4 regions of the Serratia sp. LSHTC3 genome follow, and region 3 is predicted to be linked to each of the others. Evidence: predicted binding sites of a transcription regulator. Region 3 holds the regulator's gene; each other region holds the start of a gene.

Region 1 (5,481 bases), on a different contig from region 3:
ACGCGAGAGCCGGCCGATGATGCGAAACACGTCCTGCATCGCCGGCGCTTCGCCGATGATGTCCGCCGCCGGATCGCTGGCCGGCTGGCTGCGCACCGGCTGCTGCTGTTCCTGATAATGGCTGATGGCGCGCTCGACCAGCGCCACCGCTTCGTCGATGTCGAACGGCTTCGGCAGGTAGTCGAAGGCCCCTTGTTGATAGGCGCTGACGGCGGCGTCCAAATCCGAATGCGCGGTCATGATGATCACCGGCAGCATCGGGTGGCGCTGTTTGATCTGCTTGAGCAGCGCCAGACCATCAATGCCCGGCATGCGGATATCGGACAGCAGCACGTCGGGGGTTTGCGTGGCCAAGGCTTCCAGCACGTCATTGCCGCCTTCGAAGGTGGCGCAGCTCAGGCCCGCGCCGGTGAGCGCGCGCTCAAGCACCCAGCGGATGGAGCTATCGTCATCGACGATCCAGACTATCCCTCGTTGCATTGCAAACCTCACTGACGAATGGGCAGGTAGACCGAGAATTCGGTATGACCTGGCCAACTGTTGAACTCAATTTTTCCGCAATGCTGATCGATCAGATTGCGGGCGATGGATAATCCCAGGCCGGTACCGCCTTCACGGCCGCTGACCATCGGGTAGAACAGCGTGTCCTGCAGCTGCGCCGGCACGCCGGGGCCGTCGTCTTCGACATCGATGCGCGCCGCCAGGCGGTAGCGGGTGCCGTGCAACGTAATCTGAAACGCGGTGCGGGTGCGCAGCGTGATGGTGCCGCCCGCCTCACCCAGCGCCTGCAGCGCATTGCGGGTGATGTTCAGCAGCACCTGTTCTATCTGATCCGGGTCGTGGGCCATTTCCGGCAGGCTGGGATCGTAGTCGCGCACCAGCGTGACGTTATCCGGCATTTCCAGCGACACCAGCTGGCAGACGCGCTCCGCGACCTGATGAATGCTCTGGGTGATGTGCTGGCCGGGCCGCTGCGGTCCGAGCAGGCGATCCACCAGATTGCGCAGCCGATCGGCCTGCTCAATGATCACCTTGGTGTATTCGGTCAGCGCCGGATCGGGCAGCGCTTTGGCCAGCAGCTGCGCCGCGCCCCGCAGGCCGCCCAGCGGGTTTTTAATCTCGTGCGCCAAACCGCGCACCAGATCGCGGGCGGCCACCTGTTGGGCATGCTGCAGCTGTTCCTGGCTCAGGCGGCGTTGATTGTCCATCGGCGCCAGCTCGACCAGGATATAGCCTTCCGGCAGCGCCTGAGCGGTCAGGGAAAGAATATGCGCGCGGCCATCGACCACCAGGGTCACTTCGTTGTCGGTGAAGCCCTGACCGGCGCGCAGACTTTCATGCATCAGAGAGACGTTCAGCGAAAAATAGCCGAGCAGATCGGGCAGCGGCGTGCCGAACAGCTTGCGGGAGCTTTGCGCCAGCAGCTGCTGTGCCGCAGGGTTGGCGTAGTGAACCGCCAGTGAGTCATCCAACAGCAGGATGCTGTTGATGAGTGAATTGAGGATCTGCCCAGCATCGGGCAGCTTGCCAGTTGCCATACAGCAGACTCCTGCACCTTTTTAGTGCATCTATCCTACTCCATCCGGGATCGACGCGGTATGGAATAGTTTTGCAGAAAATACGGTGGAGAAAAAAACCCATCCGAAGATGGGCTGAAAGTTTCCACGGCAACAAAAAAGCGATAACAAAAATTGTGGGCGCCGTCCGCCAGGGCGGACGGCGCGGGTAGGGCTTAGACGCTGTAGTACAGTTCGAACTCGACCGGGTGTGGCGTCATGCGAATGCGGTCCATCTCTTCTTTGCGCAGTTCGATGTAGGCATCGATCGCATCGTCGGTGAACACGCCGCCGCGGGTCAGGAACTCGCGGTCTTCGTTCAGTGCGGCCATCGCCTCGTCCAGCGAGCCGGCCACTTTTGGGATCTCGGCTTCTTCTTCCGGCGGCAGGTCGTACAGGTTCTTGTCCATGGCATCGCCAGGGTGGATCTTGTTGATGATGCCGTCCAGGCCGGCCATCAGCAGTGCGGCGAAGCACAGGTATGGGTTAGCCGCCGGATCCGGGAAGCGGGCTTCGATGCGGCGCGCTTTCGGGCTGGCGACCACCGGGATGCGGATAGACGCGGAGCGGTTACGGGCGGAGTAAGCCAGCATCACCGGCGCTTCGTAGCCTGGCACCAGACGTTTGTACGAGTTGGTGGTCGGGTTGGCCAGCGCGTTGATCGCCTTGGCGTGCTTGATGATACCGCCGATGTAGAACAGTGCGGTTTCAGACAGGCCGCCGTATTTGTCGCCGGCGAACAGGTTGGTGCCGTTCTTGGACAGCGACATGTGGCAGTGCATGCCGGAACCGTTGTCGCCGAACATGGGTTTCGGCATGAAGGTCGCGGTTTTACCGAAGGCGTGCGCCACGTTGTGCACCACGTACTTGTAGATCTGAATTTCGTCGGCTTTCTTGGTCATGGTGTTGAAGCGGGTCGCCACTTCGTTCTGACCGGCGGTCGCCACTTCGTGGTGGTGCGCTTCAACCACCAGGCCCATCTCTTCCATGGTCAGACACATGGTGGAACGCAGATCCTGCGAAGAGTCGACCGGTGGAACCGGGAAGTAACCGCCTTTCACCGCCGGACGGTGGCCTTTGTTGCCGCCGTCGTATTTTGTGCCGGAGTTCCAGGCGCCTTCGATGTCGTCGATGGCCACGTGGGAACCGCGGATGCTGCTGCCGAAGCGGATGTCGTCGAACAGGAAGAACTCAGGCTCTGGCCCGAACAGCACGGTGTCCGCGATGCCGGAGGAGCGCAGGAAGTCTTCGGCGCGTTTGGAGATGGAGCGCGGGTCGCGATCGTAGCCTTGCATGGTGCCCGGCTCGAGAATGTCACAGCGAATGATCAGCGTAGGTTCTTCGAAGAACGGATCCAGAACCGCCGTGCTGGCGTCCGGCATCAGCACCATGTCAGATTCGTTGATGCCCTTCCAACCACCGATAGAGGAGCCGTCAAACATTTTACCTTCTTCGAAGAAGTCGGCGTTTACCTGGTGAGCCGGGATAGTCACGTGCTGTTCCTTACCCTTGGTGTCAGTGAAACGCAGGTCTACGAATTTCACTTCATGCTCATTCAGCATCGTCAAAACGTGTTCAGCGGACATACTTAACTCTCCCGGTTTATCATTGTCGTCGTCGTGGAACGAATCTGTGGAACTGGCTTTTTTTCGCCTTGAAAAGACTAAAGCGAAAAGCGTGCCAACTTTTAAAAAAGGCTTTCATCGCCTTTCTGCGCGGGTTTTACCCAACCACAGTATGCACCATCAGTGATAAATTGCACCGAAATGGTGCAATTGGGGTGGGCGTGGGCACTGAAATGGTGCAAAAGTGCAACGATTGCGGCTTTTTGCACCGTGAAAGGGATCACAAACTGACCGGTACGCGGTTGTTTATAAGAGATGGTTGTGATCTTGTTTAGTCCCTCGCTTAATACGTGTACAATAGCGCGCTATTTCTAATGCCCGAGGCAAAGCTGTGATCGAAAATTTGCGTAACATCGCCATTATTGCCCACGTTGACCATGGTAAAACCACCCTGGTTGATAAGCTGCTGCAACAATCCGGTACTTTCGGAGAGCGTGCGGAAGCCACCGAACGCGTAATGGACTCCAACGATTTGGAGAAAGAGCGTGGGATTACCATCCTCGCAAAAAACACCGCCATTAATTGGAACGGTTACCGTATCAACATCGTGGATACCCCTGGACACGCCGACTTCGGCGGTGAGGTAGAGCGCGTGATGTCGATGGTTGACTCGGTGCTGCTGGTTGTGGATGCAATGGATGGCCCTATGCCGCAAACCCGCTTCGTGACCAAGAAGGCTTTCGCCAACGGTCTGAAGCCGATCGTGGTCATCAACAAGGTTGACCGCCCTGGCGCGCGCCCTGACTGGGTTGTGGATCAGGTGTTCGACCTGTTCGTGAACCTCGACGCGACCGACGAGCAGCTCGACTTCCCGATCATCTACGCTTCTGCGCTGAACGGCATCGCCGGTGTCGACCACAACGACATGGCGGAAGACATGACCCCGCTGTATCAGGCGATCGTCGACCACGTGTCTGCGCCGCAGGTTGAGCTGGAAGCGCCATTCCAGATGCAGATCTCCCAGTTGGACTACAACAACTACCTGGGCGTTATCGGCATCGGCCGCATCAAGCGCGGTAAAGTGAAGCCGAACCAGCAGGTCACCATCATCGACAGCGAAGGCAAAACTCGCAACGGTAAAGTGGGTAAAGTGTTGGGTCACCTGGGTCTGGAGCGTATCGACAGCACCCTGGCGGAAGCGGGCGACATCATCGCCATCACCGGCCTGGGCGAGCTGAACATCTCCGACACCATCTGCGACACCAACGCCGTAGAAGCGCTGCCGGCGCTGTCCGTCGACGAACCGACCGTAACCATGTTCTTCAACGTCAACACCTCGCCGTTCTGCGGTAAAGAAGGTAAGTACGTGACGTCGCGTCAGATCCTTGACCGTCTGAACAAAGAGCTGGTGCACAACGTGGCGCTGCGCGTTGAAGAAACCGACGATGCGGACGCCTTCCGCGTATCCGGTCGTGGCGAGCTGCACCTGTCGGTGCTGATCGAAAACATGCGCCGTGAAGGTTTCGAGCTGGCGGTTTCCCGTCCGAAAGTTATCTTCCGCGAAATCGATGGCCGCAAGCAGGAGCCATTCGAGAACGTAACGCTGGATATCGAAGAGCAGCATCAGGGTTCCGTGATGCAGGCGATGGGTGAGCGTAAAGCCGACCTGAAAAACATGGATCCGGACGGTAAGGGCCGCGTGCGTCTCGACTACGTGATCCCAAGCCGCGGTCTGATCGGCTTCCGTAACGAATTCATGACCATGACTTCGGGTACCGGCCTGCTGTACTCCACCTTCAGCCACTACGACGACGTGCGTCCGGGCGAAGTGGGCCAGCGTCAGAACGGCGTGCTGATCTCCAACGGCCAGGGCAAAGCGGTCGCGTTCGCGCTGTTCGGCCTGCAGGATCGCGGCAAGCTGTTCCTGGGCCACGGTGCGGAAGTGTATGAAGGCCAGATCATCGGTATTCACTCACGTTCCAACGACCTGACCGTAAACTGCCTGACCGGTAAGAAGCTGACCAACATGCGTGCTTCCGGTACTGACGAAGCGACTACCCTGGTTCCGGCCATCAAAATGACCCTGGAGCAAGCTCTGGAGTTCATCGATGACGACGAACTGGTAGAAGTGACGCCAACCTCGATCCGTATCCGTAAGCGTCACCTGACGGAAAACGATCGTAAGCGTGCCAGCCGCGGTCCTAAAGACGCTTAATCGCTGATTGAGTGTCTCATGCTTAGGGCGCGGTTCTCGCGCCCTGAGTTTTTTCCTCTGTTGTTCCCCGTTTGTGCGGCGCGCTATGCGCTTTTCCGTTCGCTCCCTGTTCAGCTGTTCCTTTTCCCGCTACAGTGAAATCTCA
Region 2 (5,481 bases), on a different contig from region 3:
GGCGCCGCGAAACAGATGGGCGCGCTCCTTCACCCAGTCGAAGAAGGCATCGGCACCCACCGAGCCGATGCCCTGGCGGCGGATCAGTTTCATCTCTATCCAGGTGGCGTTGATGCACTCCCAGACTTCGGACGACAGGCTGCCGCGCACCGCGTGGGCGTTGTTCCAGCCCATTTGCAGGCAGCTGAAGATGCTGCTGTGGTTGCGGTTGTCGAGCGCGAAGAAACTGACCAGATTGGGCATCGTCAATTCCGGGTAGGCGGCGGCATACAGCTGGCCGGTGCCGGTCAGATTGAGCGGCACCTGCAGATCCTGATCGCCGCCGTCGCGGATCGGCATCATCGACAGCTTGTTGGTGACGTCCAGCACCCGGGCGATGCTTTCCGCCCGCTCCAGATAGCGGGCCATCCAATAGAGTTCACTGGCGGTGCGGCTCAGCATAGGTCGTCCTCCAATACCCAGGTGTCCTTGGTGCCGCCGCCCTGCGACGAGTTCACCACCAGCGAACCTTCCGCCAACGCCACCCGAGTCAGGCCGCCGGGCACCAGGCGGATCTCCGCGCCGCTGAGGGCGAACGGCCGCAGATCGATATGCCGCGGCGCCAGACCATCGTTGACGAAGGTCGGGCAGGTGGACAGCGCCAGCGTGTTTTGCGCAATGTAATTCTGCGGGCGAGCCAGCAGCAGAGCGCGGAAGCGGGCGAGCTCGTCCTTGCTCGCCGTAGGGCCGATCAACATGCCGTAGCCGCCGGCGCCGTGCACCTCTTTCACGACCATCTGTTCGAGGTTGGCCAGCACATACGACAGTTCGTTTTTATGTCGGCACTGCCAGGTTGGCACGTTGTTGAGGATCGGTTCCTCTTGCAGGTAGAAGCGCACCATATCCGGCACGTAGGGGTAGATCGATTTGTCGTCGGCCACGCCGGTGCCGATGGCGTTGGCCAGCACCACATTGCCGGCGCGATACACCGACAGCAGCCCCGGTACGCCGAGCATCGAGTCCGGCCGAAACGCCAGCGGATCGAGGAAGGCGTCGTCCACCCGACGATAGATCACGTCCACTTTGCACGGCCCGGCGGTGGTGCGCATGAACACCGCGCCGTCCTTGACGAACAGATCGGCGCTTTCGACCAGCTCCACCCCCATCTGCTGCGCCAGGAAACTGTGCTCAAAATAGGCGCTGTTGAAGCGGCCCGGCGTCAGCACCACCACGGTGGGATCGTTGATGGGCGAGCTTTCGCGCAGCGTTTGCAGCAGGTGCGACGGGTAGCGCTCCACCGGCGCGATGCGTTGCCGGGCGAACAGTTCCGGATACAGACGCATCATCATTTTGCGGTTTTCCAGCATGTAAGAGACGCCGGACGGGGTGCGCAAGTTATCTTCCAGCACGTAGTATTGGCCGTCGCTGTTGCGGACCATGTCCACGCCGACGATATGCGCATAGATATCGCGATGCAGATCAACACCTTGCATACAGGGTTGATACTGATCGTTGGCCAGCACCTGTTCTGCCGGAATGAGGCCGGCCTTCAGAATATGCTGCTGGTGGTAAATGTCGTGCAGGAAAGCGTTGAGCGCCTGTACGCGCTGGCGAATGCCGCGATCGAGCATCGCCCATTCGGCGGCCGGAATAATGCGCGGCACGCTGTCGAACGGGATCAACCGCTCGGCGCCGTCATCGTCGCCGTAGACGTTGAAGGTGATGCCCACCCGGTGAAACAGCAGCGCAGCCTCTTCCCGCTTGCGTTGCACGGCCTGGTGATCGGCCTGCTGCAGCCATTGCCAGTAGGCGTCGTAGTGGCCACGGTGTTTTCCCTCAGCCAGAAGCATCTCATCAAAAAACGGTGAAGCGGAAAGATTGATATTCAGCATCGTCACCTCGTCGACATTGCAGGCTGTCAATCAATCGAGCATAAAACGTGCCAAGGCGATAACGGGCGAAAATGGCGCAGAGCGGGGCTGCCGCGATGAAAAACGCCCGTTTGCGGTGCAGGCGCGGCGTAGCGACGCCTTAATATAGGGCGAAATGGCGGTGGCGGTGAGCGCTGAAGGCGCAGGGACGGCAGGCTGTCGGGCAGAGCAGAAATAAAAACGGCCAGTCTGCACTGGCCGTGATGCGCGTGCGCGTCGATTAACGACGCACGGCGATGGCTTCGATTTCGATCTTCACGTCTTTCGGCAGACGCGCCACTTCCACGCAGGAGCGGGCCGGGAACGGCGCGCTGTGCTCGGTGAAGAAGGCTTCGTACGCGGCGTTGACGGTGGCGAAGTCGTTCAGGTCTTTCACGAACACGGTGGTTTTCACGATGTCGGCAACGCTCAGGCCGGCGGCTTCGACGATCGCTTTGACGTTTTCCAGCGACTGGCGCGCCTGAGCGGCGACGTCGTCGGCGACGGCGCCGGTTTTCGGATCGACCGGGATCTGGCCGGAAGTGATGATCATGCTGCCCAGATCAACGCCCTGCACGTAAGGACCAATGGCTGCCGGGGCGAGTTCAGTGCTGATGTTACGTGACATGTTTTCTCCTGATAAACGAGGATTGTTCTATCCAGAAATCCCATTATAGGGCGTCACCGGGAGAATAACAGCGCCATCTCCCGGCACCCATACCGGGCTTAGTCGGCCTGCAGCACCACCTGGTGCTCGAACTCTTTTTCGCAGTAGCGGCACTTCAGGTGCACTTCGCCGCCGCGCGATTTGACGCTGAAGCTCGACGCCACCGGCTCGCTGCGGCTGATGCAGTTGCCGTTCGGGCAGGTCAGCACCCCGTCGATGTGGTCCGGCAGGCTAAGGGTCAGCTTGCGCACCACTTCATAGTTGTCGATGCGGTTCACCGTGGCCTTCGGCGCGTACATCGCCAGCTGGTTGGCCTGCTGCTCGGTCAGGAAGGTGTTCTCGATCTTGATCAGATCCTTGCGGCCCAGCTCGTTGGAAGGCAGGTTCAGGCCGATGGTGATGCGCTGGTCGGTGGCGGTCAGCTTGAACAGCGTCAGCAGTTTGAAACCGATCTGCGCCGGAATGTGGTCGATCACCGTGCCGCATTTGATCGCTTCGACCTGCAGTTTGTTGTCATGAGTCATGGCGGTTCCCCCTTAAAGAGCCAAATCAGCGTTGAGCACCAGCGCCAGCAGCGCCTGGCGGGCGAAGATGCCGTTGCCCGCCTGCTGGAAGTAGTAAGCGTGCGGCGTTTTATCCACGTCGGTGGCGATCTCGTCGATGCGCGGCAGCGGGTGCAGCACCTTGAGGTTGGCGCGCGCGCCGGCCAGATCCGCGGCGCGCAGCACGAACTGCGCCTTCACGTTGGCGTACTCGGACGGATCGAGGCGCTCTTTCTGCACCCGGGTCATGTAGAGAATATCCAGCTCCGGCACCACTTCTTCAATGCTGCCGTGCAGGCTGTACTCGATGCCTTTCTCGTCCAGCATTTTCAGGATGTAGGCCGGCATCGCCAGTGCGTCCGGGGCGATGAAGTAGAAGCGGTTGCCTTCGAACTTGGCCAGCGCCTGAGTGAGCGAGTGCACGGTGCGGCCGTACTTCAGGTCGCCGACCATGGCGATGCTGAGGTTGCTCAGGCGGCCCTGGGTTTCCTGGATGGTGAACAGATCCAGCAGGGTTTGGGTCGGGTGCTGGTTGGCGCCATCGCCGGCATTGAGCACCGGCACGTTGCCGGAGAACTCCGAGGCCATGCGCGCCGCCCCTTCCTGCGGATGGCGCATCACGATGGCATCCACGTAGGTGCTGATCACCGAGATGGTGTCGGCCAGGGTTTCGCCTTTCTTGCCGAGCGAGGTGTTGCTGCCGTCGGCGAAACCGACCACCGAGGCGCCGAGGCGGTGCATCGAGGTTTCGAACGACAGGCGGGTACGGGTCGAGGCTTCAAAGAAGCAGCTGGCGATCACCTTGTGTTTCAACAGTTCCGGCTGCGGGTTGGCTTTCAGACCGGCGGCGGTGCGCAGCACCAGCTCCAGATCCTCGCGGCTGAGATCGTTAATAGAGATGATGTGTTTGTGATACAGCGGGTTGGCCATTTTTCACTCCTCCTCGACGCGTGCCCGTGGCGCGGGACTTTTTAAGGCAAAAAAAAGCCCCTCAATGAGGGGCTTGAAACGATCGGTTTAGCAACAGGAGAAACAACGGCAGCTGGCCGCCGATAGGCAGTCGGTTTTGTCGATTGCGGCTAACAAAACAAACGTCGTTTTTCATGCTTTCTCCTGGCAAATTGTGGCGCATTATACTCGCGCTTTTTGCCACTGCAAGCGTTAAAACGCCGTTTTTTGCCGCCCCGCAATCGATTGGCCGGCGATGGCCGCCCGCCGGCTATTTGCTGACGCGATCGTAGTAGACCATGTCGGCGTTCAACCCCTGTTGATAGCCTTTGACGTTGTCGCGCAGCACCACTTCGGTTTTGGCCTGATCGATAAACACGTACGGCGAACTGCGCTGCAGCTCCTGCTGCATGGCGGTGTACAGCGCGCGGCGCTTGGCCGGATCGGCTTCGGCCAGCGCCGCCAGCGTCTGCTGGTTCAACTGCGGGATCTGCCAGCCGTTCAGCCCGGCCACCGTGCTGCTCTTGCCGTCGTTGTAGGCGAAGGCGCTGGCGTTGGAGTGGGCGTCGAAGTAATCCGGGATCCACAGGCGGATCGCCGCCTGATGCTGCCTGGCGCGCACGCGGGAGTAAACCTGGCTGCCCGCGGCCGGCAGCAGCTCGATCTTCACGCCGGCGGCGGCGAAGCTGCCCTGCAGCGCCTGCGCGATGGTGATGAACGGCGGTTTGTTCTCCACGTCCAGCGTAAAGGCGGCGTGGGTAATCCCCGCCTTGGCCAGGATGGCTTTCGCCTTGGCCGGATCGTAGCTGAACGGGTTGGTCTCCAGCGCGCCCGGCAGCCCGACCGGCAGGAAGCTCTGGTGCACGAAGTATTGTCCCTTCAGCAGATCCTTCGTGATGCCTTGATAATCCACCAGGTAGCGCGCCGCCTCCCAGAAGGCCGGGTTGTTCAGCAGCGGATTGGCGCCGTTGCCGGTGTTGAATACCAGGTAGTTTTGCTCGGCGGACGGGATCTCCAGCACCTTGACGCCCGGCTGGTTCTTCAGCGTGTCGGTCTGGTCGGCGCCCAGTTCGCGGGCGATATCGGCGTCGCCCTGCTGGAGCAGCAGGCGGCGGGTGGCCGGATCCGGCACGTTTTTAATGATGATGTTTTTCAGCTGCGGCTTGTCGCCCGGCGTGGTGGGATTGGCGTCCAGCACGATCGCCTGATGCGGCTGATAGACGCGCATCTTGAACGGGCCGCTGCCGGCGGAGTGCATCTTCAGCCAGGCGTTGCCGAAGTCGCCGTCTTTGACGTTGGCCAGCGCCGCTTTGCTGTCGACGATCGAGGCGATCGGCGTCGAGAGGATATTCAGCGCCACCGCCGGGCTGACGTCCGCCGTCCAGCGCAGCTGCACGGTATGTTCGTCGATCTTCTTGAGCTGCGCGTCGATGTT
Region 3 (5,481 bases):
GCGGATCAGCGTGTTGCGATCGGCGTCGAGGAACAGCAACTGCGGCGAGAAGCTGTCCGGCAGCTGAGTCATCGCGTATTCGAACACTTCCGGTGATTCAGGCATGTTGCGCACGTCGATGCTGACTGCTGCGGAGATATTGCGTTCCGCCAGCGTATTGGCGAGCTGCGGCAGCAGCACTACCGGCAGGTTGTCAACGCAGTAAAAACCCATGTCTTCCAGCGCCCGCAAGGCGACGGATTTTCCGGAACCGGAACGGCCGCTGACAATCATCAGCACCATGTGGCAACTCCCCTGGCATCGCGGCGGCGTTCATCGCCACCGTTAAACTTTGTTATTCCGGCCGTGGCCGGATCCATCATCATAAAACAGTATCGTTATCCGGGCTGGAAGTCACGCCGGCCGGGCATCACTCGGTGATGATTTGGTAAAGTTCTTCGTCGCTCTGCGCGGCGCGCAGGCGGCGGCATACGGTTTTGTCGGCCAGGCGTTTGGCGACCAGCGACAGCGTATGCAAATGGGTTTTGCACTGATCGGCAGGCACCAGCAGCGCGAACAGCAGGTCGACCGGCTGGTTGTCGATAGCGTCGAAAGCGATGGGTTGGTCGAGACGGATAAACACGCCAACGGCCCGCAGTGTGTCCTCTTCCAGTTTGCCGTGGGGAATGGCGATACCGTTGCCGATACCGGTGCTGCCCATGCGCTCCCGGGTGAGAACCGCGTCAAACACCACCTGCGAAGGCAGATTGAGCTGTTTGGCGGCCAGTTCGCTGATAATTTCCAAAGCCCGCTTCTTGCTGGTGCAGTGTACCGAGCTTTTGGTGCACTCGATGTTTAACACCGAGCTTAATTGCATATATTCGTTGTTCATCTCATCTTCACTTAAAACCGCGCCGCCGGGCGAACCCGGCAAGGCGGTTTTTCGTCGGTTTTAACCCTGATTACCGTTCGGCGCGTCACCCATGCGGGTCACGCGCCGAAGGGTGAGGCGGCGACGGATGCCGCCTCATGGAATGGGTTAGGGTGTCAGTGTTGCTTCAATTTGTCTTTATGTTTGTTCAATTGACGTGCCAATTTGTCGATCAGCGTATCAATTGCGGCATACATATTCTCGTCTTCCGAGGTGGCGTGCAACTCGCCTCCATTCACGTGCACCGTTGCTTCCGCAATTTGCTGCACTTTTTCCACACTTAATACAACATACACCTGATTGATGCGATCAAAATACTGTTCGAGTTTGGCGAACTTGTTGTTCACGAACTCGCGCAACGGATCGGTGATTTCGATGTGGTGTCCGGTAATGTTGAGCTGCATAGTGTCTTCCTTCTCAATAGAGGTCAAACCAACTGTTTACGCTGGTTCGACGGCGGGATGGACAAAGACTCTCGGTACTTGGCGACGGTGCGCCGCGCCACGATGATCCCCTGATCGGCGAGCAGGGTGGCCAGCTTGCTGTCGCTGAGTGGTTTGGCGGGGTTTTCCGCCGCAATCAATTTCTTCACCAACGCGCGGATCGCCGTCGAGGAGGCTTCGCCGCCGCTGTCGGTATTCACGTGGCTGGAGAAGAAATATTTCAATTCGAAAATGCCGCGCGGGCTGTGCAGAAACTTCTGCGTGGTGACGCGCGAGATCGTCGATTCATGCATCTCCACGGCCTGGGCGATATCCGCCAGCACCATGGGTTTCATAAACTCTTCGCCTTGCTCGAAGAACGCCTGCTGTTGATCGACGATGCAGCGGGTGACCTTCAGCAGCGTCTCATTGCGGCTCTCCAGGCTTTTAATCAGCCACTTGGCTTCCTGCAGATTGCTGCGGATGAACTGGCCGTCGGCTTCGCTGCGGGCGCTGTTGCCCAGCGCGGCGTATTGCTGATTGATCTTCAAACGCGGCACGCTGTCGCCGTTGAGCTCGACCGTCCATTTGTTCTGCGTCTTGCGCACCAGCACGTCCGGAATCACGTATTCCGATTCGCCGGTATTGATCGACTGCCCCGGGCGCGGATCGAGCGACTGAATCAGCAGCATCGCTTCTTTCAGTGTATCTTCTTTTAGCCGGGTTGATCGCATCAGGCTGCGAAAGTCGTGGTTGGCCAGCAGATCCAGATGCTCGCTGATGATCAGCCGCGCTTCGGCCAGGTAAGGGGTGTCTTTGGCGTATTGGGAGAGCTGCACCAGCAGGCAATCGCGCAGATCGCGCGCGGCGACGCCGATCGGATCGAAACGCTGCACGCGCTTCAACACCGCCTCGACTTCCTCGAGGGTCACGTTTTCGTCGCCCAGGCTTTCCAGAATGTCTTCCAGCGGCACGGTGAGATAGCCGGTGTCGTCCACCGCGTCGACGATGGAGGTGGCGATGGCGGCGTCGGTATCGGAAAACGGCGTCAGATCCACCTGCCACATCAGGTAATCCTGCAGCGTTTGGGTGGTCTCGCCCTGATAGACCGGCAGCTCGTCGTCGCTGTAGTCGGTGCCGGTGCCGGACGGCGTGCCGGCGGTGTAGATCTCATCCCAGGTGGCGTCCAGCGGCAGCTCTTCCGGCATGTCTTTCTGTTCCAGCGCCTCGCGGGTATCGAGCCCCTCGGTCTCCTGGGTTTCTTTGGCGTCGATTTCGTCGTGCAGATCGGTCTGTTCAAGCAGCGGATTGCTCTCCAGCGCCAGCTGGATCTCTTGCTGAAGCTCAAGCGTGGACAACTGCAGCAGGCGGATCGCCTGCTGGAGCTGAGGAGTCATGGCCAGCTGTTGACTGAGCCTGAGTTGCAAACCTTGCTTCATAGTTTTCTGTCTACTTCCGTTAACGGTGTCGCCCCGCAGGGCGCGCCGGCGCTTAGAGGCGGAACTCTTCGCCCAGATAAACGCGTTTAACCTGCTCGTCGGCCAGAATAGCATCCGGCGTGCCGTGGGCAATCAGTTTGCCCTGGCTGACGATGTAGGCGCGTTCACATACGTCCAGCGTCTCGCGCACGTTGTGGTCGGTGATCAGCACGCCCAGGCCGCTGTCACGCAGGTGCTCGATGATTTTTTTGATGTCGATAACGGAAATCGGATCCACCCCGGCGAAGGGTTCGTCCAGCAGAATGAATTTCGGGTTGGCCGCCAGCGCGCGGGCGATTTCGACGCGGCGGCGTTCACCGCCGGACAACGCCTGGCCAAGGCTGTCGCGCAGATGGGAGATATGGAACTCTTCCATCAGCTCCTTGGCACGGTCTTCGCGCTGTTCGCTGGTGAGGTCGGGACGGATCTCCAGCACCGCCATCAGGTTGTCGTACACGCTCAGGCGGCGGAAGATCGACGCTTCCTGCGGCAGGTAACCAATACCGCGGCGCGCGCGGGCGTGCAGCGGCAGCAGGCTGATGTCTTCTTCGTCGATCACGATGCGCCCGGCGTCGCGCGGCACGATGCCGACCACCATGTAGAAGGTGGTGGTTTTACCGGCGCCGTTCGGGCCGAGCAGGCCGACGATCTCGCCGGATTTCACTTTCAGGCTGACGTCTTCGACAACTTTACGGCCCTTGTAGGCTTTCGCCAGGTTTTCTGCGATGAGTGTTGCCATAAGTGATTAGTTACTCTTTTTTTGCTCGTTTTTGTCTTGCAACTGCGACGGTACCAGAACCGTTGTCACGCGTTTGCCTTTATCGCTAAACGCCTGCATTTGCTGCTGTTGCACCAGATAGGTGATGCGATCGCCTTTCACGTTGCTGTCGAGCTGCTCCAGATAGGCGTTGCCCGTCAGGGTCACCAACTGGGTCGCCACGTCGTAACGCACTTTCTGCGCGTGGCCTTTGACCGGCTTGCCGCTGTCCTGCATCTGGTAGAAGGTTACCGGGTTGCCGAACGCTTCAATATAGGTCTTATTCTGATCTCCGCCCGGGCGGGTGACTACCACCTTGTCGGCGCGAATATCGATGGTGCCCTGTTTGATCACCACGTTGTCGGTGAAGGTGCTGACGTTGCTTTGCATGTCCAACGACTGCTTGAGCGAGTCGATGCTGACCGGCTGGCTGGAGTCGGATTTCAGCGCCAGAGCGGGGGCGCTGGCGGCCAAAACTAAGCTGCCGAGCAACAGGTTACGGAGTTGGTTTTTGGTTCTGAATTTCATAGTTGGTCTTAACCTTATCAATCAGCTCAGCGGTTTTGGTCCGCAGGTTCCCACGCATTTTCATGCCGTTAGAGGTAAAATTGGTCCCGTAAAGCGTGACTTCGTCATCGGAGGTGACGTCCTGGGTGACCAGGTTTACCTGAGCGTTGTCCGTCTTAATTTTTTCCAGCTGCGAGGTGGTGGTCAGGCTGTTCACCTCGACGTGACCATACAGATACAGCATTCGGTCTTTAGTCAGTTTGGCGCGATCGGCGCGAACTGACCAGGTGGCCACCGCATTCTCATCGAACAGCGTCATCACCGGCTGGGTGAACCAGCTCAGCTCGCCGGCGGTGTAATACTTCGCGTCTTCCGCCACCAGTTTGTAATTCAGCTTGCCGGCCGGGTTGTACACCACGGTGACCGTGTGCTGGCTCTGGTAGGTCGGATCCTGATCGTTGACCGGGCCAGGGGCCGTGTCGTCGCTGAAGTCCGTCATGTTCCAGCCGATCAGCGCCAGAACGATCACCGTCAACAGGATGGTGATCCACAGTTTGGTTTTACTCATATCGACAGCCCTTTGGCGTCCTCCAGCTTATTTTGAGCCAAAAGAATGATGTCGCACAGTTCGCGTACCGCGCCGCGGCCGCCGGCAATGCGGGTGACGTAGTGGGCGCGCGGCGTCAGCAGCGGATGGGCGTCCGCCACTGCGACCGCCAGGCCGACCTGCGCCATCACCGGCCAGTCGATCAGGTCATCGCCGATATAGGCGACCTGATCCGCCGTTAACGACAGTTTATCCAACAGTTCGCGGAAGGCCAAAAGCTTATCGGACTGCCCCTGATACAGATGGGTGATGCCGAGCGTCTGCGCGCGGTCCTCCAGCAGCTTGGCGGAGCGCCCGGTGATGATCGCCACCTCGATGTCTGAGGTTTTCAAGCAGCGGATGCCGTAGCCGTCGCGCACGTTGAACGCCTTCAGTTCTTCACCGTTGTTGCCCATGAAGATCAGGCCGTCCGACAGCACGCCGTCAACGTCGCAAATCAACAGGCGGATGTTCCCGGCACGCGCCATAACCTCTTGTTCTACCGGCCCGTAGCAGGTTTCTACCATACCCATTCCGTTCTATTCCTTAATTAAACGACGCCGGCGCGCAGCATGTCATGCATATGTACCACACCCAGCAACTGGTCGCCATCGGCAACCAGCAGCGCGGTGATGTGGCGTTGTTGCATCAGGTTCAATGCATCGACCGCCAGGAGGTTGGGGCGCACCCGCACGCCGCCCGGCGTCATGACATCGGCAATCTTCGCCTCGTGCAGGTTGATGCCCATGTCGAACACCCGGCGCAGGTCGCCATCGGTAAAGATGCCGGCGATTTTCATCAGATCGTCGCAGATCACCGTC
Region 4 (5,481 bases), on a different contig from region 3:
GCTGCTGTCGCTGATCCAGCGCCAGTTCGACGTCGATCAAGGGCAGATCCGCTATCACGGCCTGCCGTTGCCGCAGGTCAAACTCGACGACTGGCGTTCGCGGCTGTCGGTGGTGAGCCAAACGCCGTTCCTGTTCTCCGATACCGTGGCGAACAACATCGCGCTGGGCCAGCCGGGGGCGACGCAGGCGCAGATTGAACAGGCGGCGCGGCTGGCCAGCGTCCATGAGGACATTCTGCGGCTGCCGCAGGGCTATGACACCGAGGTGGGCGAACGCGGCGTGATGCTGTCGGGCGGGCAGAAACAGCGCATCTCCATCGCGCGCGCGCTGCTGCTGGATGCGGAGATCCTGATCCTCGACGATGCGCTATCGGCGGTGGATGGCCGTACCGAACACCAGATCCTGCACAACCTGCGCAGCTGGGGGCAAGATCGCACGGTGATCATCAGCGCACACCGGCTGTCGGCATTAACCGAGGCCAGCGAAATCCTGGTGATGCAGCACGGCGGCGTGGCGCAGCGCGGCGATCCGGCAGCGCTGGCGGCACAGCCGGGCTGGTATCGCGATATGTACCGCTATCAGCAGCTGGAAGCGGCGCTGGACGAAGCGCCGGAAAACGGCGAGGAGGCGTTGGCCGATGAATAAAGTGCAAAAGCTGTGGCCGACGCTGAAGCGCCTGCTGGCCTACGGTTCGCCGTACCGCAAACCGTTGGGGGTGGCGGTGCTGATGCTGTGGGTGGCGGCGGCGGCGGAAGTCGCCGGGCCGATCCTGGTGAGCTATTTTATCGATAATTACGTCGCCAAAGGGCAACTGCCGCTGATGATCGTCGGCGGGCTGGCGGCGGCCTACATTCTGCTGGAGCTGCTGGCGGCGGCGCTGCATTACTTCCAGGCGCTGCTGTTCAATCAGGCGGCGGTAGGCGTGGTGCAGCGGCTGCGCACCGACGTGATGGACGCCGCGCTACGCCAGCCGCTCAGCGCCTTCGACACGCAACCGGTCGGGCAATTGATCTCGCGCGTCACCAACGACACCGAAGTGATCAAGGACCTGTACGTGATGGTGGTCTCCACGGTGCTGAAAAGCGCCGCGCTGATCGGCGCCATGCTGGTGGCGATGTTCAGCCTCGACTGGCGCATGGCGTTAGTGGCTATCTGCATCTTCCCGGCGGTGTTCGTGGTGATGGGCATCTATCAATATTACAGCACGCCGATTGTGCGCCGGGTGCGCAGTTATCTGGCGGACATCAACGACGGCTTCAACGAAGTGATCAACGGCATGGGCGTGATCCAGCAATTCCGCCAGCAGGTGCGCTTCGGCGAGCGCATGAGCGCCGCCAGCCAGTCGCACTATCTCGCGCGCATGCAGACGCTGCGGCTCGACGGTTTCCTGTTGCGGCCGCTGCTCAGCCTGTTTTCGGCGCTGGTGCTGTGCGGTTTGCTGATGTTGTTCGGCTTCAGCGGTGAAGGCGTGATTGGCGTCGGCGTACTCTATGCCTTCATCAACTACCTGGGGCGTTTGAACGAACCGTTGATCGAGCTGACGTCACAACAGTCGATCCTGCAGCAGGCGGTGGTGGCCGGCGAACGCATTTTCGAACTGATGGATCGCAGCCAGCAGAGTTACGGTACCGACGATAGTCCGTTGGCCGGCGGCCGCATCGACATCACCGATCTGAGCTTCGCTTACCGCGCGGACAAAAAGGTGCTGCAGCATATTTCTCTGTCGGTGCCGTCGCGCGGCTTCGTGGCGCTGGTCGGGCACACCGGCAGCGGCAAGAGCACCTTGGCCAACCTGCTGATGGGTTATTACCCGGTCAGCGAGGGAGAAGTGCGTCTCGATGGCCGCCCGATCTCCAGCTTGTCGCACCGCACGCTGCGCCAGGGCGTGGCGATGGTGCAGCAGGATCCGGTGGTGATCGCCGATTCGGTGCTGGCCAACGTCACGTTGGGGCGCAATATCGAGGAAGACGCCGTTTGGCGAGCGCTGGAAACGGTGCAGCTGGCGGATCTGGTGCGTGGCTTCCCGCAGGGTATTCACACCCGACTGGGGGAGCAGGGCAATAACCTGTCGGTTGGGCAGAAACAGCTGCTGGCGATGGCGCGGGTCTTGGTGCAGGCGCCGCAGATCCTGATCCTCGACGAGGCGACCGCCAATATCGACTCGGGCACCGAGCAGGCTATCCAGCGGGCGCTGCGCGTGATCCGCGAGCACACCACGCTGGTGGTGATCGCTCACCGCCTCTCGACCATCGTCGATGCCGATTCCATTCTGGTGCTGCATCGCGGCCAGGCGGTGGAGCAGGGCAACCATCAGCAGCTGCTGGCGCAGCAGGGGCGCTACTACCAGATGTATCAGCTGCAGCTGGCGGGCGAGCAGTTGGCGGAAGCGGTGCGCGAGGAGAGCCAACCCGCCTGATCCCACGGGCCGCGATCGCGGCCCTTATTTTTCCCAACGCACCACAAGCAGGCAACTCCGCCAGGCTACGCCCCCTTTCTGCACTTTTTCGACGCGACACGCACCAAATCAGTGCGCATTATTTAACCCATTCAAGGTATCGGTACTGCGCCGCGCCGCGGCGGCGCCCGCGTGCCCGCTAATCCGCTGAATCGCCATGCAAAATAAAATTTGGCACAGCCCTTGCTACATATGACGCGTACCAGGGGTGAGTTTGGGCTTAATTCGTGGAGGGGCAATATGAAGCTGGTGACCGTGGTAATCAAACCGTTCAAGCTGGAGGACGTGCGCGAGGCCTTGTCCTCCGTGGGTATTCAGGGGTTGACCGTAACCGAAGTGAAGGGCTTTGGCCGCCAGAAGGGGCACGCCGAGCTGTATCGCGGCGCCGAATATAACGTCAATTTCCTGCCCAAGGTCAAAATCGATATCGCCATCGCCGACGATCAGTTGGATGAAGTGGTTGATGTGATTAGCAAAGCCGCCTACACAGGCAAAATCGGCGACGGCAAAATTTTCGTTGCCGAGTTGCAACGTGTGATCCGCATTCGCACCGGCGAAACCGACGAATCGGCACTGTAACCGCGAACTCAGTTAAGTGATGGGGATGGATTGATAATGAAAAGACTGTTATCCATGTTGGGCCTGAGTTCGGTAACCCTGGTTCCTTCTTTGGCCCTGGCCGCCCCGGCGGTCGCTGATAAGGCCGACAACGCCTTTATGATGATCTGCACCGCGTTGGTGCTGTTCATGACGCTGCCGGGCATCGCGCTGTTTTACGGTGGCTTGCTGCGCGGCAAAAACGTGCTGTCGATGCTGACGCAGGTCACCGTCACCTTCGCGCTGGTCTGCGTGCTGTGGGTGTTGTATGGCTATAGCCTGGCGTTCAGCGAGGGCAATGCGGTGTTCGGCGGGTTCGAAACGGCGATGCTGAAAGGCATCGGCATCGACAGCGTCACCGGCAGCATCAGCCAAATGATCCACGTCGCCTTCCAGGCCTCCTTCGCCTGTATCACCGTGGCGCTGGTGGTGGGTGGCTTCGCCGAACGCATTCGCTTCTCGGCGGTGCTGATCTTCGCGATCCTCTGGTTCACGCTGTCTTATCTGCCGATCGCGCACATGGTGTGGGGCGGCGGTTACCTGGCCGCCGACGGCGCCTTGGACTTCGCCGGTGGCACCGTGGTGCACATCAACGCCGCCAGCGCCGGGTTGATCGGCGCCTACCTGATTGGCAAGCGCGCCGGCTTCGGTAAAGAGGCCTTCAAACCGCACAACCTGCCGATGGTGTTTACCGGGGCGTCCATCCTGTATATCGGCTGGTTCGGCTTCAATGCCGGTTCCGCCAGCGCGGCCAACGGCATTGCGGCTCTGGCATTCCTCAACACCGTGGTTGCCACTGCGGGCGCCATTCTCTCCTGGACCTTCGCCGAGTGGGTGCTGCGCGGCAAGCCTTCATTGCTGGGCGCCTGCTCCGGCATGATCGCCGGGCTGGTAGCAGTGACGCCGGCGGCGGGCACCGTGGGCGTGGGCGGGGCGTTGATCATCGGTCTGGTGGGCGGCGTCGCCGGCCTGTGGGGCGTCGTGACGCTGAAAAAATGGCTGAAAGTGGACGACACCTGCGACGTGTTCGGTGTGCACGGGGTGTGCGGCATCGTCGGCTGCCTGTTGACCGGGGTGTTCACCGCCTCTTCACTGGGCGGCACCGGTTACGCCGAAGGGGTGACGATGGGCCATCAGGTCTGGATCCAACTGGTGAGCGTGCTGATCACGCTGGTGTGGTCGAGCGTCGCCGCCTTTATCGCCTTCAAGATCGCGGGCGCCATGGTTGGATTGAGAGTGCCGGAGGAGCAGGAACGCGAGGGGCTGGACGTCAACAGCCACGGCGAGAGCGCCTACAACCAGTAAGGCTCAAAGCAGGGCAGTGCGCTAAAGACTAAAATAATGATGAAGCCAAAAGGGGCGATGGAAACATCGCCCCTTTCTTTATGCTTCGGATCAGGCGTCGCGTTGGCGAATCACCCCTTCCTGCACGGTGGTGGCGACCAGTACGCCGTCGCGGGTATAAATCTGGCCGCGTACAAAGCCACGTGCGCCGGAGGCAGAGGAGCTCTCCACCGCGTACAGCAGCCAGTCATCCATGCGGAACGGACGGTGGAACCACATTGAGTGGTCAATGGTAGCCACCTGCATGCCCGGCTCGAGGAAGCCGACGCCGTGCGGCTGCAGCGCCGTCGGCAGGAAGTTAAAGTCCGACGCGTAGCCCAGCAGATATTGGTGGATGCGCTGATCGTCCGGCATGCTGCCGTTGGCGCGGAACCACACGTAGCGATGCGGTTCTTCCACGCTGCCTTTCAGCGGGTTATGGAATTTCACCGGGCGCATTTCGATCGGCTTCTGGCCGATAAATTTTTCGCGCACTTTTTCCGGCAGCATATGCGCCAGCTTCTGGGCGATCTCTGACTCAGACAGCAGCCCTTCCGGCGGCGGCACGTCCGGCATCTGGTTCTGGTGCTCGAAACCTTCTTCCGGGCTCTGGAAGGAGGCGGTCATATAGAAGATAGGTTTGCCGTGCTGGATGGCGCTGACGCGACGGGCGCTGAAGCTGTTGCCGTCGCGCAGGGTTTCCACGTCGTAAACGATAGGCTTGCTGCTGTCGCCCGGGCGCAGGAAGTAACTGTGGAACGAATGCACGCTGCGTTCGTCCGGCACCGTCTGTTTGGCGGCGTACAACGCCTGGCCGACCACCTGCCCGCCGAACACCTGGCGCAGCCCCAGATCTTCACTCTGACCGCGGAACAACCCTTCTTCGATTTTCTCCAGATCCAGCAGATCGAGGAGGTTTTGCAATGCCTGGCTCATAAAGTTGTTACCTTTCTAATAATCATTTTGCGCAGTGTGCGGAATATCACGGCGCGGCGTCAACATTTTGCGTTAAGGGGCCGATGAGAATGCTCTTAATCATGGACGCCTTGGGCTGTTTAAGTGATTAATAGGCGGGGTAAAGTGGATTTATCAGTGTTTTGTGCTA

Evidence for each region. The regulator sigma-54, encoded in region 3, starts transcription at its own class of promoters, with help from an activator protein. The targets are predictions, from matches to a motif close to GTTGGCACANNTTTCGCTNT.
Region 1: the regulator sigma-54 is predicted to act here: its motif matches at 3,222-3,241, upstream of glnA (glutamate--ammonia ligase).
Region 2: the regulator sigma-54 is predicted to act here: its motif matches at 1,907-1,926, upstream of AC2CGI_RS13880 (circularly permuted type 2 ATP-grasp protein).
Region 4: the regulator sigma-54 is predicted to act here: its motif matches at 2,627-2,646, upstream of glnK (P-II family nitrogen regulator).

The regions. Positions count from the first base shown of each region.
Region 1 covers NZ_JBXUNP010000008.1:12,838-18,318, forward strand. The annotation lists gene glnG (nitrogen regulation protein NR(I)) at 1-480, opposite strand, end outside; gene glnL (nitrogen regulation protein NR(II)) at 489-1,538, opposite strand; gene glnA (glutamate--ammonia ligase) at 1,733-3,142, opposite strand; gene typA (ribosome-dependent GTPase TypA) at 3,513-5,336, shown strand.
Region 2 covers NZ_JBXUNP010000003.1:213,688-219,168, forward strand. The annotation lists gene AC2CGI_RS13875 (alpha-E domain-containing protein) at 1-441, opposite strand, end outside; gene AC2CGI_RS13880 (circularly permuted type 2 ATP-grasp protein) at 435-1,871, opposite strand; gene ridA (2-iminobutanoate/2-iminopropanoate deaminase) at 2,131-2,517, opposite strand; gene pyrI (aspartate carbamoyltransferase regulatory subunit) at 2,616-3,080, opposite strand; gene pyrB (aspartate carbamoyltransferase) at 3,093-4,028, opposite strand; gene AC2CGI_RS13900 (ABC transporter substrate-binding protein) at 4,318-5,481, opposite strand, start outside.
Region 3 covers NZ_JBXUNP010000004.1:409,615-415,095, reverse strand. The annotation lists gene rapZ (RNase adapter RapZ) at 1-282, opposite strand, end outside; gene ptsN (PTS IIA-like nitrogen regulatory protein PtsN) at 410-871, opposite strand; gene hpf (ribosome hibernation promoting factor) at 1,027-1,314, opposite strand; gene rpoN (RNA polymerase factor sigma-54) at 1,338-2,771, opposite strand; gene lptB (LPS export ABC transporter ATP-binding protein) at 2,824-3,549, opposite strand; gene lptA (lipopolysaccharide ABC transporter substrate-binding protein LptA) at 3,556-4,095, opposite strand; gene lptC (LPS export ABC transporter periplasmic protein LptC) at 4,064-4,642, opposite strand; gene kdsC (3-deoxy-manno-octulosonate-8-phosphatase KdsC) at 4,639-5,193, opposite strand; gene kdsD (arabinose-5-phosphate isomerase KdsD) at 5,211-5,481, opposite strand, start outside.
Region 4 covers NZ_JBXUNP010000005.1:123,621-129,101, forward strand. The annotation lists gene smdA (multidrug efflux ABC transporter permease/ATP-binding subunit SmdA) at 1-646, shown strand, start outside; gene smdB (multidrug efflux ABC transporter permease/ATP-binding subunit SmdB) at 639-2,417, shown strand; gene glnK (P-II family nitrogen regulator) at 2,697-3,035, shown strand; gene amtB (ammonium transporter AmtB) at 3,072-4,358, shown strand; gene tesB (acyl-CoA thioesterase II) at 4,449-5,312, opposite strand.